2 regions of the Thermoanaerobacter uzonensis DSM 18761 genome follow, and region 2 is predicted to be linked to the other one. Evidence: a T-box and tRNA genes for the amino acid it is inferred to sense, from the RefSeq annotation. Region 2 holds a T-box; the other holds one or more tRNA genes.

Region 1 (8,005 bases), on a different contig from region 2:
CTTACGATTGCCACTTTCATGAGATCACTTCCTTTGTTAGCTTTAGTATGTGTATATGTAAAACTGGAAGAAATAAGGGTATAATAAGGGTAAATAATACTTATACGTTATAATTGCGAACTTTTAGTTCGATTATTTGCTAAAAAAATTTCGTCTACCGTAGTATCAAAGAAATTTGCAATCTTGATTGCAGTTTCCATACCGGGAATTCTACCACGTTCAATTTGAGAAATATAATCTGGTGTTACTCCAAGCTTTTTTGCTAATTCTTTTTGTGTGAGTTTATATTTTATCCTTAACTCTTTTAGTTTGTTCATTAATAACCCTCCTGCATGAACTAAATGTTCATAATCTACTTATATTATACTGAACATTTGGTTCTGTGTCAAGAACTTTTTGTTCACTTGAATACAAAAATCGAACTTTATGTTATAATAAAATCCAGATAAAAGAAAGTGGGGAAAGGAAAATGTTAGGTGAAAGAATAAAAGAATTACGAAAGAAAAAAGGAGTAACTCAGAAAGAATTAGCTTTATATCTAGGTGTTTCAGACAGAGCAGTAGGGTATTATGAGAGCGGACAGCGAACTCCTCCTCCTGATATATTACAAAAAATTGCTGATTTTTTCCATGTTTCTGTTGATTATCTTCTTGGAAGGACAGATGTTTACAGCCCTACTGACGAAATCACTGAGGCTGTTTCAGATGATCCAGAGCTGTTTGAGTTTTGGAATACATTGAAAGAAAGGGAGGATTTAAAGCTTTTATTTAAGCAGACCAAGAAGCTTTCTCCTAAAGAGATAAAGCAGATAATTCGAATAATAAAGGCAATAGAAGATGAAGAAAATAAAGAGGAATAAAGGTGGAAAGAACATGAAAAAAGTTAAGTGTAAGCAATGTGATGGATATTATGTTTTAAAGTCAGGAAAATTTGGTAAATTTGTGGGTTGTTCGAATTTCCCCGATTGCAAATCAACATTAAAGATTTATGAATGGGCATTTGAATATATAAAAGAATTTGGTATTAATCTTTATGGTTGGGATAGAATTTGTTGGAATTGTGGAAAAACTACAAAAGTTTACTCTTATTTTTTAAATTACGATTTAGGAGAATTAGATGAATACTTTTCATGGTTAGATCCTATTGGATTAGGTGATATAGAAATTCTCGATAAGTTTCTATCTACTAAATACAGCACTATACGGAAAATATTTAGTAAAACAGTAAGTATGAGTTATTTTGCAAATACATGCGAACATTGTGGAGCTTTACAAGGCAGGTTTTTTATTGTTGAAGATCCTCATGAAATTATGTAAGATTTATTTAATCATAATATGGATAAACATTTTATTGAGAATATACCATACGAAAAAGTAAAAATCCCATTAGAAGAAATAAAAAATTTTTTACACATTGGTAAACTACTAAAAAACATTCTTGTTGTAAAGAAGATAAGGAGGAATGATTTAATTGAGCAGTATTAACTTGCTTGATATATCTCTTATAAGAGCTTTATTGGATGAAACAATCCCATTTCATGATGTTATGAATACATTTGGTATACGGACTCATATAGTGTTTAATCTACCATCAACAGTGCTGGGGTTTACATACGTAAGCAGAAGGGGAAACTATCATTTACTGCTCAACGGAAATGTAAGTTACAGGACGCAAGTTAAAACTTTCCTCCATGAAATACAGCATATACTGAATGACATGCCACGCTGTGGATACATTATAGGGCTTAACATGGAGCATTTAGAGTTGGAAGATGAGGCAGATAAAGTGTCAGAAAAAATATTAAAATACCTTTCAAAAGCTAAATAATATTTGGGAGGGGATTTTACTTATGTACATATATTACTTAGATGAATCAGGTGATGAGAAAAGTAATGTCTACATTTTTTCTGCATTAGGGATACCGGCAGAAAACTGGAACAATGTGTTTAAAGTTATAAAAAGATTTAGGATATACCTAAAAAATAGGTATGGCATAAGAATAGCTAAAGAACTACATGCTACCGAATTCATTGCTGGACGTGGTAAACTAGGAAGTAAAATTGTTACGAAAAGGCAACGGGCCTTTATATTTAGACGTTATATTAAACTATTGGCGGCATTAAGCAAATACAATGTTGAATGCATTAACGTAAGTGTTAGAAGCTATGAAGAAGCTTTAGACAGAATAATAAATAGAATAAATCGATCTCTTGAAACAAAGAACGACTATGGAATACTTGTTTTTGATAGGGGAGATGAAACAAGAATAAAAAAAGTACTACGGAAAATGAGAGTTTTTAATCCGATACCAAGTAAGTATGGTGAATGGGAACCAAACGTAAGAACTAAGAACATAACTATCGACAGAATCATTGCTGATCCCTTCTTCAGAGACTCACAGGATGACTATCTTATTCAGTCAGTTGATTTTATAGCATATGCATTACTAAGATATGATTATCCAACAGGAAAAATAAAAAAATATGGGTTAGAAAATTTGTTTACAGAATTAAAACCAATACTAAACTTACATGCCCATCCTGCAGACCCGTACGGAGTTGTTAGAAAATAAGACAAAAATAAAAGCAAGACCGATTTCCCGGCGACTAATACCGGATCGACCCTGCAATTATAGTATATCATGATGAAAAAAGATTGTCAATGTCAAAATATACAAATAAAGATGTTATTAATTAATTGTTGAAATAAAAATAAATATTTAAGGAAAGGGGATTTCTCATGGCTGAAACAGAAATAAGAGCTGCTGCATATGCAAGATACTCTAGCGACAATCAAAGGGAGGAAAGTATTGAAGCTCAATTAAGAGCTATAAAAGAGTACTGCGAAAAAAATAACATACAGCTGGTAAAGATATACACCGATGAAGCAAAAAGTGCTACAACTGATGATAGGCCGGCATTCCTGCAGATGATAAAGGACAGCTCACTGGGGCTGTTTAACGCTGTTATTGTTCATAAACTGGACAGGTTTGCCCGCAACAGATATGACAGCGCTTTCTACAGGAGACAGTTAAAAAAGAACGGCGTAAAACTTATTTCAGTACTTGAACAGTTAGATGATTCGCCAGAGAGCATTATTTTAGAAAGTGTTTTAGAAGGGATGGCTGAGTACTACTCCAAAAACCTCGCAAGGGAGGTTATGAAAGGATTGAAAGAAAATGCTTTTCAGGCCAAATTTAATGGAGGTATACCACCTTTGGGATATGACATTGTGGATGGGAAATATGTGATAAACGAAAAAGAAGCTGAAGCAGTGAGACTGATTTTTGAGTTATATGCACAGGGGTATGGATATAGGCAGATAATTGATGAATTAAACTTAAGAGGTTACAAAACTAAGAAGGGAAATCCGTTCAGGAAAAACAGCATTCATGAAATTTTGAAAAATGAAAAATATACTGGCAAATACATATTCAATAAAGGTACAAAGAAAAACCATAGAATAGTAAAAGAAGACGTAATCGTTATAGAGAATGCTATACCTGCAATCATTGATGAAGACTTATTTAAAAAAGTGCAGGAGAAAATGGAAGAAAGAAAAATAACAAGAGGGGCTAATTCTGCAAAAAGGGTTTATCTTTTGTCAGGTCTTGTTTACTGCGGAATATGCGGTTCTAAAATGGTAGGGTGTTTAAGCAGAGGGAAATATGTAACTTATAGATGCAGCAGGAAAGACAGAACTAAGCAGTGCACAAATAGAGATATAAATAAAGAAAAACTAGAAGCTTTTGTTATAGATGAGCTGAACAAGAGAGTGCTTGACCCAAAAGTAGCGCCGGTATTGGCTAGACTTTTAAACGAGGAAAATCAGAAGCTAAATAAAGAGAGAGCAGAAGAAATTGCTTTTTTAAAAAAGCGCTATAAGGAGGTTGAAGAGCAGATGAAAAACATAGTAGAAGCTATTGCTCAGGGGATGTTTCAGCCAATAATGAAAGAAAAAATGAACGAATTAGAAGCAATGAGAAATGAGCTTGCTTACAGAATTAAAGAGCTGGAAAATAAAAAAGAGACAGACTTTATTACACCAGAAATGATATTAAAAATCTTCGAAAAGGATAGGGAAATAATTAATTCCTCGAAGGATCCTCATGAAATTAAAGAAGTGCTTAAAAACTACATAAAAAAAATAATCGTCACCCCAGATGAAATAAAATGTGAATTCTACTTCTGGATAGGTGACGATTTCCGTTCTTTGCTGGTAGCGGCGAGTGGATTTGAACCACCGACACTGCGGGTATGAACCGCATGCTCTGGCCAACTGAGCTACGCCGCCATATTTTTGGTTGCGGGGGTAGGATTTGAACCTACGACCTCCGGGTTATGAGCCCGACGAGCTACCGGACTGCTCCACCCCGCGCCATTGGTGCCGGAGACCGGACTCGAACCGGTACGGGCTTTTAGGGCCCGCAGGATTTTAAGTCCTGTGCGTCTGCCAGTTCCGCCACTCCGGCTTCATCTCCTTGAGACAGTATTTATTATATTATATCTATATCTTTAAGTCAATAGTTTTTTATCCACTTTTGCAACTTCAAATGAAAATTCCATTTTTATAGCTTAAATTCCCCAAATTTATAGACGACTGCTCCTTCTAAATTATCCCACTCACTAACCGTTATTTCTTTGAAACTCAGCATTTCTAATATAGTCAGTAATATAGCAGTTCCCGCAATTATTATATCAGCCCTTTGTGGCTGCAATCCAAAAATTTTTTTCCGCTCTTCCAATGTAACAGACATAAATTTATCTAAAATCCTCTTAATTTCTTCTTTTTTTAGCTGATATCCATGAATTTTTTCTTGAGAATAAATTTCCAATTGCTGGGAAACGGCAGCGAGAGTTGTTATTGTCCCTCCTATGCCGATGACATTTTCAACTTCTTTGTACTTATTAATAGAATTTACCATTGTATCTATTATATGCAACCTGATTTCATCATATTCCTCAGCTGTAGGAGGATCATTTTTAATAAATTTTTCAGTAAGCCTCACAGCTCCTATATCAAAACTTTCTTTTACAAATTCTCTACCTTTATATGCTAATTCAGTACTTCCTCCTCCTATATCTAACACCAGAGCATCTTCCTTATTAACCCCCAACACCGCTCCGATGTATCCAAATAAGCTCTCTGTTTCTCCATCTATGATTTCTACCTCTAGCCCAAGTTTTCTAATTTGCTCAAAAAAAGCATCTTTATTTTTAGCATCCCTCATCGCAGATGTTGCAAAAGCATATATAACTTCTGCACCTTTTTCTTGGGCCAATTTCACAAAGCGTTCAATCACCTCAATGCTTCTCTGTATCGCGTTATTATTTAACTTACCCGTTTTAGAAATTCCTTCCCCCAATCGAGTTATTTCAACGTCTTTTTGTATCTTGTTTATATTTCCATTATTTACGTCACATATAAGTTGGCGTATTGAATTTGTCCCTATATCAATTGCACAAATTCTCATAATAACCCCCAACTATCACAGGTAAAAACCCTTTATGAAAAATCTTCGGGCATAACCCGAAGTTAATATCCATTGCTTCTTCTGTAGCCTGTATTTCTTCTCTTGGAATCAAAATTCTTTCGCAGCTGTTGCTGCCTTTCGTCTGAATCTTTTAAAAACTTAAGCAATTTCTCTTCAAAGGAACTATTAGTATTATAATTCCTATTGCTCTGCCATACAAAATCCTTTGGTTCTCTTTCTTTATTATTCTTGGGCAAAGCCTTTTTGATTGACAAACTTATTCTGCCATTAGCATCCATGGACAATATTTTTACTTTTACTTTATCATGCTCCTTCAAATGCTCCCTAATATCTTTTACATAGGTATTAGCAACTTCCGAAATATGCACCAACCCAGTTTTCCCCTCTGGTAACTGAATAAATGCTCCAAAGTCTGTGATGTTTAACACGGTGCCCTCAACAACATCTCCAACCTCAAATGGCATATAAATAAAGATCCTCCCTCTAAAAATTTTATTAATGAGTTTATTATATATTAAGATACAAAATATTTCAAGATGAATTTTCTGAAATTACTTTTTTGTCTCTTGGGACTTAGTTTTTGAAACATCTACATAAATTATTTCTCCTTTTTTAACCAACCCCAACTTTTGTCTTGCCTCATTTTCAATAAAACTTTCACTATTTATCTGGTGAAGTAATTCATTTAAATACTTATTTTCTTTCATTACTGCAGCTTCTTTATTTTTTAAATCCCTATACCTATTATCAAGTTTCTCTAATGCAACTTGCTGCTGAAAAAAAGTAAATCCAATATATGCAATAAAGGCAAAAAACAATATCTTCTTTAGCTTTTTCACTCATAACACCTGCTTTCACAAGGCATATAATCTATTATTTTTATTCGACATTTCTTTAAAAAATCCTTTATTTTTTCCTTTTAAAAATCTTAAAATGAGTTAAATTATTTTTCAGAAAAGCAACAGGCAAAGTTAAAATTTTTTTTGTGAACTTATAAGGAACAATAATAAAATTGACTACTATTCTAGCAGGATATATAATAATTTCTGCCATCTTTTTTAAAAATTTTATTGCAAATTCACAAACTCCAATTAAAGCTCGGATGATGAAATGACTTAGCAACACATAATAAAGAATGATTCCAATTGCAAATCCCAAAAAACTATAAAACCTGATTTCAACATAATTGCTTATATACATAAAATAAAGCATAGTAATTGTCCCAAAAAGCCAAAATATAATATCGGCAATATTAGAAAAAGTTTTTTTAAGCCTAAAAACTCGTCTTGTTACTTTAAAAATATCGTATATAAAACCCAGCACAAAACCACCATATACTGTTACTAAAAATGCATAAATTTGACTTTGTATGGTTATTACCATTTACATACCCTCCTTTTCTTGTTATATTATATTTATCCACTGCAACAAGAATGAAACTAAAATAGGGGCGATGCATCATGACAACAGTATATATTTCCGGACATAAAAATCCAGATACCGATTCTATTTGCTCAGCTATTTCTTATGCCTATCTAAAGCGCATCTCTGAAGGTATAAATGCTATACCTGTTAGATTAGGTCCTATAAACCGAGAGACAAAATTTGTACTAGACTATTTTGGAGTAGAAGAGCCTATTTTTATTGAAAATGTATATACCCAAGTACAAGACATTAAATTTGATAAACCTCTCGTTTTTAAAGAAAACACCTCCATGTTTGAAGCATGGAACACTATGATGGAAAAAAACATTAGAACAATAGCAGTAGTAGATAAGGAGAATAAATTAATAGGAATTGCCACAGTAGGAGATTTGGCAAAGGCATATCTTTCTTCTTCTCATGAATTATCTAAGTATAAAATCCCTATTGACAACATATTAGCTACTTTGAAAGGAGAAGAAGTTTTAAGATATGTAGATTATCTTGAAGGCGACATTTTAGTAGCTGCCATGTCTAAAGAAAATGTGTTAAAAAGAATAAAAAAAGGGGATATCTTAATCATTGGAGACAGAGGCGATATACAACAAGTTGCGATTCTACAAGGAATAAAAGCTCTCATAATTACTGGCAACAACGGAGTCTCAGAAAAAATTCTTGAACTAGCTAAACAATATAAAGTAACAATTATAAAAGTTGTACCAGATACGTTTGACACTGTTAAATTATTAAACCAAAGTATACCATTATCATATGTAATAAAAAAGGAAGATCTAGTAACATTTAGAGTTAGCGATTATATTGATGATGTAAAAGAAGTAATGTTAAAATATAGATACCGAAACTTTCCAGTTGTCGATGAAGAAGGAAAAGTCACGGGGCTCCTTGCAAGACGACATATTTTAGACTATGAAAGAAAAAATGTCATAATGGTTGACCACAATGAATTTTCGCAAGCAGTTGAAGGAATAGGACAAGCAAGAATATTAGAAATAATTGATCATCACCGAATTGGGACAATAGAAACAGAGCAGCCAATACTATTTAGAAACCATCCTGTAGGCTCTACTG
Region 2 (8,005 bases):
AGGTTCTCAGCCAGGTTTAAACATATTGGCTCCCCTTTATGTGTATGAAAAAAGTGGGGAGTATACAAAAGAAATTATAGAAATATACTCTAAAACGCAATTAGAGGAGGAATAAAGATGGAAAATTCTGGGGTATTATTTTTATGTCCCACTCCTATTGGTAATTTAGAAGATATAACTTTAAGAGTTTTAAAAACTTTAAAAGAAGTTGATATTATAGCTGCCGAAGATACGAGGCAAACTCTTAAACTTTTAAATCATTTTGACATAAAAAAACCTCTTACCAGTTACCATGAACATAACAAAAGGACAAAAGGGATAAAACTTATAGAGGAACTAAAAAAAGGGAAGTCAATTGCCTTAGTTACAGATGCAGGTACACCGGCAATCTCAGATCCTGGGGAAGACCTTGTGAAACTTTGCATAGAAGAAGACATAAAAGTTGTATCATTGCCTGGTCCAACTGCTGCAATTACTGCCTTAGTTGCTTCAGGATTAGATACTTCTTCCTTTGTCTTTGAAGGTTTTTTGCCGACAAAAAATAAAGAAAGAGAAGAAAGGCTAAACCGTATTTCAAAAGAAGAGAGAACTGTCATACTTTATGAGGCACCTCATCGTTTAAAAGAAACTCTCCACGAATTGAAATCTTATGTAGCTGAAAGAAAAATTGTCATAGCAAGAGAACTTACTAAAATTCACGAAGAATTTGTAAGAGGGACAATAGATGAAGTTTTAAGGAAACTGGGGGATGAAATAAAAGGTGAAATTGTACTAATTATTGAAGGAGCACAAAAACAACAAGTTGAAGAAAAACCAGAGATATTAATTCAAAAATACCTTGAGGAAGGAATGGATAAAAAAGAGGTTATTAAAAAAGTTGCTAAAGAATTGGGAATATCCAAAAGTCAAGTGTATAAACTCACTATAGGAAAAAAATAAAGAAGTTGGAAATAATAGTTACTATCAATTGAATTTGATTTTCAATATCCTAAATTAAAAATATTTGCATATTTTTCAGCAATAAGCTATAATATATATCAACAGTGAAATTTCAATTGAGAATATGGAGGATGTTATGAATAAACAAAACGCAGCTTTGCTATCTGTGGTTTCAAACAGTGTATTGATAGCTATAAAATTGCTGGCAGGAATACTAATGCATTCAGTAGGGGTAATTTCTGAAGCTATACATTCTTCAATTGATTTAATTGCTAGTCTAATTGCATTTTTTTCTATACGGGTAGCAGTAAGGCCCGCAGATGAGGACCATCCTTTTGGACACAGTAAATATGAGAACGTTTCTGGCTTTGTGGAAGCTATCTTAATTTTTTTTGCAGCTATATTTATCACATATGAGGCAGTGCGAAGAATAATTACTCGTACTTATGTAGAAAATTTAGGTATGGGCATTATTGTCATGCTTTTTGCATCTTTTGTAAATGGAGTAGTATCATATTTTTTGTTTAAAGTATCTAAAGAAGAAAATTCTATTGCCTTAAAAGCAGATGCAATGCACCTTTTAACTGATGTATTTACGTCCGTGGGAGTTACACTAGGACTTGTTGTCATAAAAGTCACTAAATTGGATATTTTGGATCCAATCATAGCTATTTTTGTTGCATTGCTTATTATAAAAGCATCAATTGGGTTGACAAAGGAAGCTTTAAAAGATTTGACAGACACTAGTCTTCCAGAAGAGGAAGTTAAGGAAATAGAGAATATAATAAAATCAAATTCTGAAATTACAAGTTTTCACAAATTGAGAACTAGAAAATCGGGACCTCGAAGAGAAATAGACGTTCATTTGCGAGTGGACAAAAATTACAACATAGTAGAAGCTCATGAATTGTCACATAAAGTTTCAAAACAAATAACGGACAAATTTCCTGATTCTCATGTGATAATTCATATAGAACCGGAAGGGAGAAAAGAAGAGGATAAATAATAGGAGGTATATTGCCTCCTATTATTTATCCTGCTATTAGTCTACAGATTTCTTTAATTCTTCAAGACAATTTTTGCATATATTTTTGCCTTTGTAGTTTATTACATTTTCAGCGTTGCCGCAGAAAATGCAAGCAGGCTCATACTTTTTGAGGACTATTTGTTCTCCATCAACATAAATTTCAAGAGCATCTCTCTCTGCTATGTTGAGCGTCCTCCTGAGCTCGATTGGTATTACTACCCTTCCCAATTCGTCTACTTTTCTTACAATACCTGTGGATTTCAACATTTTTCTCCCCTCCTGAGTTACAAAATTCGACAACTAGACTTCACTTATAATAATACCAAGTTTTGAAAAATAAGTCAACACCTTTTTTGGAATTTTTTAAGGTTAATAACATAAATTTTATTACATAAGAAGAAAAGCATAAACGAAGTTTTTTTGGTAATTTGGGAGGGCTATACCATGATAAATTACATATGGTTTTTTATGATAGCGATAGGAGTTTTGGTAGGAATAATAAATGGCAGAATGGAAGAAGTATCTAAAGCTATAATTGATTCAGCACAGACTGCTGTTGCTATTTCGATAGGGTTAGTTGGTGTAATGGCTTTGTGGCTTGGGATAATGAAAATTGCAGATAAGTCAGGTCTTACAGATATTATAGCAAAATTACTAAAACCTACAATTATAAGGCTTTTTCCTGATGTGCCAAAAGACCATCCAGCTATTTCAGCGATGATAATGAATATATCAGCTAATATGTTAGGATTAGGTAATGCAGCAACGCCTTTTGGAATTAAGGCTATGGAATACCTTCAAGAGCTTAATAAAAAAGACAGTGCTTCAAATGCAATGGGCCGTTTTTTAGTGATAAATACAGCTTCAATACAGCTTATACCTGCAGTAATGATTGGAATAAGGGCTTCTTTGGGGGCTAAAAATCCTGCGGATTTTGTGATTGTCAGCGTACTTTCAACTAGCACTGCACTTGTAGCTGGCCTTATTTTGAATAAATACCTTGAAAAAATGCCTATATTTAAGGAGTGAAAATAATGATGAAAATTATATCTGAATGGATTATTCCTATACTTGTTCTTGCTATTCCTTTTTATGGAATCATAAAAAATATCAAAGTGTATGAAGTGTTTGTCGATGGGGCAAAAGAAGGAATTTCTGTAGTTATAAAAATATTTCCAGCTCTTGTAGCAATGCTTGTGGCAATAGGTGTATTAAGAGCGTCAGGCGCCCTTGACTTATTGGGGGAATTTTTAATGCCTTTTACAAATAAAATAGGCATGCCACAGGAGCTTGTGCCTCTTGCTTTAATAAGGCCCCTTTCGGGAAGTGGTGCTTTGGGGATTGCGACTGAGATTATAAAAACTCATGGTGCTGATTCTCTAATCGGGAAAATGGCTTCTGCTATGTATGGATCTACTGAGACCACTTTTTATGTTCTTGCTGTTTACTATGGGGCAGTGGGAATAAAAAAGATGAGACATTCTGTTATCTCTGGAATTTTTGCAGATATTATCGCAATACTTTCTTGTGTATTTTATAGCAGATTATTTTTTTAATACTTGTACACTTTTTCACTTTTGTTATACTATATATTGTAATGTTGTTTTTGCCTTTTAAAAGGAAAGGAATGATTTTTTGTGGCAACAATACCAAAATTAATAAGAAAATTAGGAAAAGAAGCATATAATTTGTATATTGTTGGGGGATACATAAGGGACAGGATTTTAAATAGAGAAGCTAAAGATTATGATTTTGTAGTTCAGGAAGATGCAGAGAAAATCGCCACATTAGCGGCAGAAAAATTAGGGGGTACTTTTGTGCCTTTTATGGCGGAAAAAGGCACATATAGGGTTGTTGTAGGAGATGAAATATTAGATTTTACTAATTTAAGAGGTGAAGATATATACATAGATTTAGCTCATAGAGACTTTACAATGAATGCTATGGCTATAAAACTGACGGATTATTTTGAATTTGAATATATTATTGACCCTTTTGGTGGCATGATGGACATAAAAAACAGGAAAATAAAGCATGTGGGTGTGATGACCTTTAAAGAAGATCCTTTAAGGGCTTTGAGGGCTGTGAGATTTGCTGCGACTTATAAATTTAATATTGATGAGGGTACAAAGGCTAAAATAAGAGAAGAAGCGGCCTTAATAAAACAAGTAGCCTCAGAGAGAATAATGAATGAAATTTTTATAATATTAAAAGAAAAGAATTCTCACAAATATTTAAGAATGATGGAAGATTTAAAACTTATGGAAAATATATTTGAAGAAGTTGCTAAAATGAAAGAAGTAGGAAAGTGCTATTATCACCTTACGAATGCCTGGATACATTCACTAAAAACTGTAGAAGAATATGAAAATATCATAAATTCTATGAGATTTCCCAAAGACGTATATGATATAGTTTCGGAGTATTTAGATAGAAAGCTTTCTTCTGACAACAAAGTAAAGGACATAATAAAACTTGGAGCTCTTTTTCACGATATAGGTAAACCAGAATCCATATATATTGATACTGAAAATAAAGTACATTTTTATAATCATGAGATAAAAGGGGCTGAAATTGTAAAAAAAATATCTTCAAGAATGAAAATGCCCAAAAAGGAATCTTCTTTGCTTAAAAAGCTTGTTCTTTATCATATGAAGCCTTTGATGTATTATGTAAATGGAGGGCCGACTAATAAATCGCTTTTTAGGTTTTTTTCCGAACTCAAAGATGATTCTATAGGAGTTTTGCTCTTATCTTTAGCAGACTTTACAGCAACAAGGCTCAATTTAGGTAAGGAAGAAGATATACCAAAATACACGGATTTCATAACTAAGCTTCTAAGAAGATATGTAGAATTTAAGGAAACACAAGAGCATTTACTTTCTCCCTTAGATATAATAATAAATTTTGATATAAAAGATGGTAAAAAACTAGGACAAATTTTATATGAAATAAGAAAAAATAGATTTTATGGTGAGATTGAAAGTAAAGAAGATGCCATTGAGTTTGTAAAAGAGAGATTGAGAATAGAGAAAATATGATTCAAAAAGAGATGCAAAAATTTTCATTGCATCTCTTATGATAGTTATTTTGCAAAGGAATTAAAACATTCTGTAAATAAAGAGTAATAAAAAGATGGGAATAATCAAAAAGGCAGTTGACAATACTTTTTATAAAGGGTATATTAAAAAATAAATAGATATAGTAAAAGGCTATGAAGGAAAGAGTAAAAAGCTTGAACTTTTACAGAGAGTCGGGCGAGGTGCGAACCGATAAAGTTTGGGCTTTTGAAGATGGCTCCGGAGCCGTACTGCTGAAGGCTAGTAGGTTTTACCGGGAACTCCCGTTACAGGGTAGGAGTGTGTTAGCACTCTGTGAGGCATGCGTCGTGAGACGTATGTGAAGAAGGGTGGTACCGCGATAATCTCGCCCCTTATGTGGAGGCGAGTTTTTTATTTACAAAAAAAGAGGAGGATGGATATGAAAAAGACTTTTTATATTACGACACCTATCTATTATCCCAGTGATAAATTACATATTGGTCATTCATATACTACAGTTTCTGCAGATGCGATGGCAAGGTTTAAAAGGCTTACCGGATATGATGTCAAGTTTTTGACCGGTACTGATGAACATGGGCAAAAAATTCAAAGAATAGCAAGAGAAAAAGGGATGTCTCCTAAAGAATATGTAGACGGGATAGTTGAATGGATAAAAGATTTATGGAAGACAATGGATATAAGTAATGACCAATTTATTCGCACAACCGATAAATATCATGAGGAAATAGTACAAAAAATATTCACGAAATTGTATGAAAAAGGAGATATATACAAAAGCGAATATGAGGGATGGTACTGTACTCCTTGTGAATCTTTCTGGACGGAGTCCCAGCTTGTAGATGGTAAATGCCCGGACTGTGGTAGACCAGTAGAAAGGGTAAAAGAAGAAGGGTATTTTTTTAAATTGTCTAAATATGGGGATAGGCTGTTACAATATTATGATGAACATCCTGATTTTATACAGCCGGAGTCAAGGCGCAATGAGATGATAAACTTTATAAAATCAGGTTTGGAGGATTTGTTTGTCTCAAGGAGTTCGTTTGACTGGGGTATAAAGGTACCTTTTGACCCAAGACATGTGATTTATGTTTGGATAGATGCTTTGTCAAATTACATAACTGCTTTAGGATATTCTACAGACCATGACGACGACTTTAAAAAATACTGGCCAGCAGATGTTCATTTGGTTGGAAAAGAGATAATGAGGTTTCACACAATAATATGGCCAGCAATGCTTATGGCTCTTGACTTGCCACTTCCTAAAAAAGTGTTTGGACACGGTTGGCTTATACTGGAAGGAGGCAAGATGTCAAAATCTAAAGGCAATGTAGTAGACCCTAAAGAGCTGGTTAGGAAATACGGCGTGGATGCTGTAAGATATTTTCTTTTGAGAGAAGTTCCTTTTGGGGCGGATGGAGTGTTTTCTAACGAAGCTTTGATAAATAGAATAAATTCAGACCTTGCTAATGACCTTGGAAACTTGCTGAGTAGAACTGTTACAATGATTGAAAAATACTTAGAAGGCATTCTGCCAAAGCCTTCCCAAAAAGAAGAAGTAGATGATGACCTTATAAATACTGCACAGAATCTACCTAAAACTGTTGAAGAGTACATGGATAAACTTCAGTTTTCCAACGCTTTAATTGAAATATGGAAATTAGTAAGACGAGCTAATAAGTACATTGATGAAACAATGCCCTGGGTTTTAGCGAAGGATGAAAGCAAAAAGGGAAGATTGGGTACTGTTTTGTATAATTTGGCGGAAGCTTTGAGATTTATTGCAGTACTTATATCTCCTTTTATGCCAAATACCCCGCAAAAAATGTTTGAACAATTAGGAATAGAAAAAGATTTGACGACTTGGGAGAGCTTAAAGTTTGGCTTGTTAAAAGAGGGTACAAAAGTAAAAAGAGGAGAAATTATTTTCCCCAGAATAGATGTAAATAAGGAACTGAATGTTATAGAAGAAGAAGCAGAGAAGGAGGAGAAAAAGATAGATTATATCACTATTGAAGATTTTGCAAAAATTCAGCTTAGGGTTGCAGAGATTTTAGAAGCTGAAAAAGTGGAAGGCTCTGACAAACTTATAAAGATGAAGCTTAAAGTGGGAGAGGAGACAAGGCAAATTGTAGGAGGAATTGCGCGTCATTACACTCCTGAAGAGCTTGTGGGAAAGAAAATAATTATTGTATATAACTTAGAGCCAAAAAAACTAAAGAGTATTGAGTCTCAAGGAATGCTTTTAGCAGCATCTACCGAAGGGAAAATGTCCCTTCTTACAGTGGACAGGGATATAGAAAGTGGGGCAAAGATAAGCTAAGGAGTGATAAAATTGTTGGTAGATTCTCACGCTCATCTTGAAGATGAGAAATACGATAGAGATAGGGAAAAAGTTATTGAAGAATGTAAAAAAGACCTCACATTTTTAATAAATGTGGGGTCTAACCTCTTAACTTCTAAACAGTCTATTGAGCTAGCTCATAACTATGACTTTATATATGCTTCTGTTGGAATTCATCCTCATGATGCACAAAGAGAATTTGACAAAGTGGAAGAAATAGAGAGATTAGCTTTGCAGGGAAAGGTTGTAGCAATAGGAGAAATAGGTTTAGATTATTATTACAATGACCCTCCCAAAGAGTTTCAAAAAGAGGTCTTCACAAAACAAATAAGGCTTGCGAAAAAACTAAATCTTCCAGTAATAATACACGATAGGGATGCTCATGGAGATATACTAGATATATTAAAACAGGAATGGACAAAAGATTTAAGAGGGGTTTTTCACAGTTATTCTGGAAGTGTTGAAATGGCTTTTCAAGTAATTGAAATGAATTTTTACATTTCTTTAGGAGGGCCTGTGACATTTAAAAATGCAAAAAAACCTAAAGAAGTAGCAAAAGCTGTTCCCATCGAAAAACTTTTAATTGAGACAGATAGTCCTTATCTTACTCCTGAGCCTTATAGAGGAAAAAGGAAT

What was found. A T-box is a leader RNA that pairs with one kind of tRNA and senses whether it is charged. The one in region 2 lies ahead of metG (methionine--tRNA ligase), so its partner is inferred to be a tRNA-Met.
Region 1: it has a tRNA-Met gene. The T-box ahead of metG (methionine--tRNA ligase) is inferred to sense a tRNA for this amino acid. The anticodon was not compared.

The regions. Positions count from the first base shown of each region.
Region 1 covers NZ_FQUR01000011.1:150,037-158,041, reverse strand. Annotated here, with positions in the region: gene BUB32_RS07595 (hypothetical protein) at 1-20, opposite strand, end outside; gene BUB32_RS07590 (helix-turn-helix transcriptional regulator) at 108-317, opposite strand; gene BUB32_RS07585 (helix-turn-helix domain-containing protein) at 470-859, shown strand; gene BUB32_RS07580 (topoisomerase DNA-binding C4 zinc finger domain-containing protein) at 873-1,316, shown strand; gene BUB32_RS07575 (hypothetical protein) at 1,471-1,827, shown strand; gene BUB32_RS07570 (DUF3800 domain-containing protein) at 1,850-2,572, shown strand; gene BUB32_RS07565 (recombinase family protein) at 2,740-4,260, shown strand; tRNA gene BUB32_RS07560 (tRNA-Met) at 4,217-4,293, opposite strand; tRNA gene BUB32_RS07555 (tRNA-Met) at 4,301-4,377, opposite strand; tRNA gene BUB32_RS07550 (tRNA-Leu) at 4,382-4,471, opposite strand; gene BUB32_RS07545 (Ppx/GppA phosphatase family protein) at 4,568-5,473, opposite strand; gene BUB32_RS07540 (S1 domain-containing RNA-binding protein) at 5,536-5,958, opposite strand; gene BUB32_RS07535 (FtsB family cell division protein) at 6,046-6,333, opposite strand; gene yabQ (spore cortex biosynthesis protein YabQ) at 6,401-6,877, opposite strand; gene BUB32_RS07525 (putative manganese-dependent inorganic diphosphatase) at 6,955-8,005, shown strand, end outside.
Region 2 covers NZ_FQUR01000006.1:17,679-25,683, forward strand. Annotated here, with positions in the region: gene BUB32_RS00150 (tRNA1(Val) (adenine(37)-N6)-methyltransferase) at 1-115, shown strand, start outside; gene rsmI (16S rRNA (cytidine(1402)-2'-O)-methyltransferase) at 118-939, shown strand; gene BUB32_RS00160 (cation diffusion facilitator family transporter) at 1,076-1,945, shown strand; gene BUB32_RS00165 (AbrB/MazE/SpoVT family DNA-binding domain-containing protein) at 1,982-2,233, opposite strand; gene BUB32_RS00170 (nucleoside recognition domain-containing protein) at 2,411-2,995, shown strand; gene BUB32_RS00175 (spore maturation protein) at 3,001-3,522, shown strand; gene BUB32_RS00180 (CCA tRNA nucleotidyltransferase) at 3,604-5,007, shown strand; T-box leader at 5,172-5,403, shown strand; gene metG (methionine--tRNA ligase) at 5,402-7,348, shown strand; gene BUB32_RS00190 (TatD family hydrolase) at 7,361-8,005, shown strand, end outside.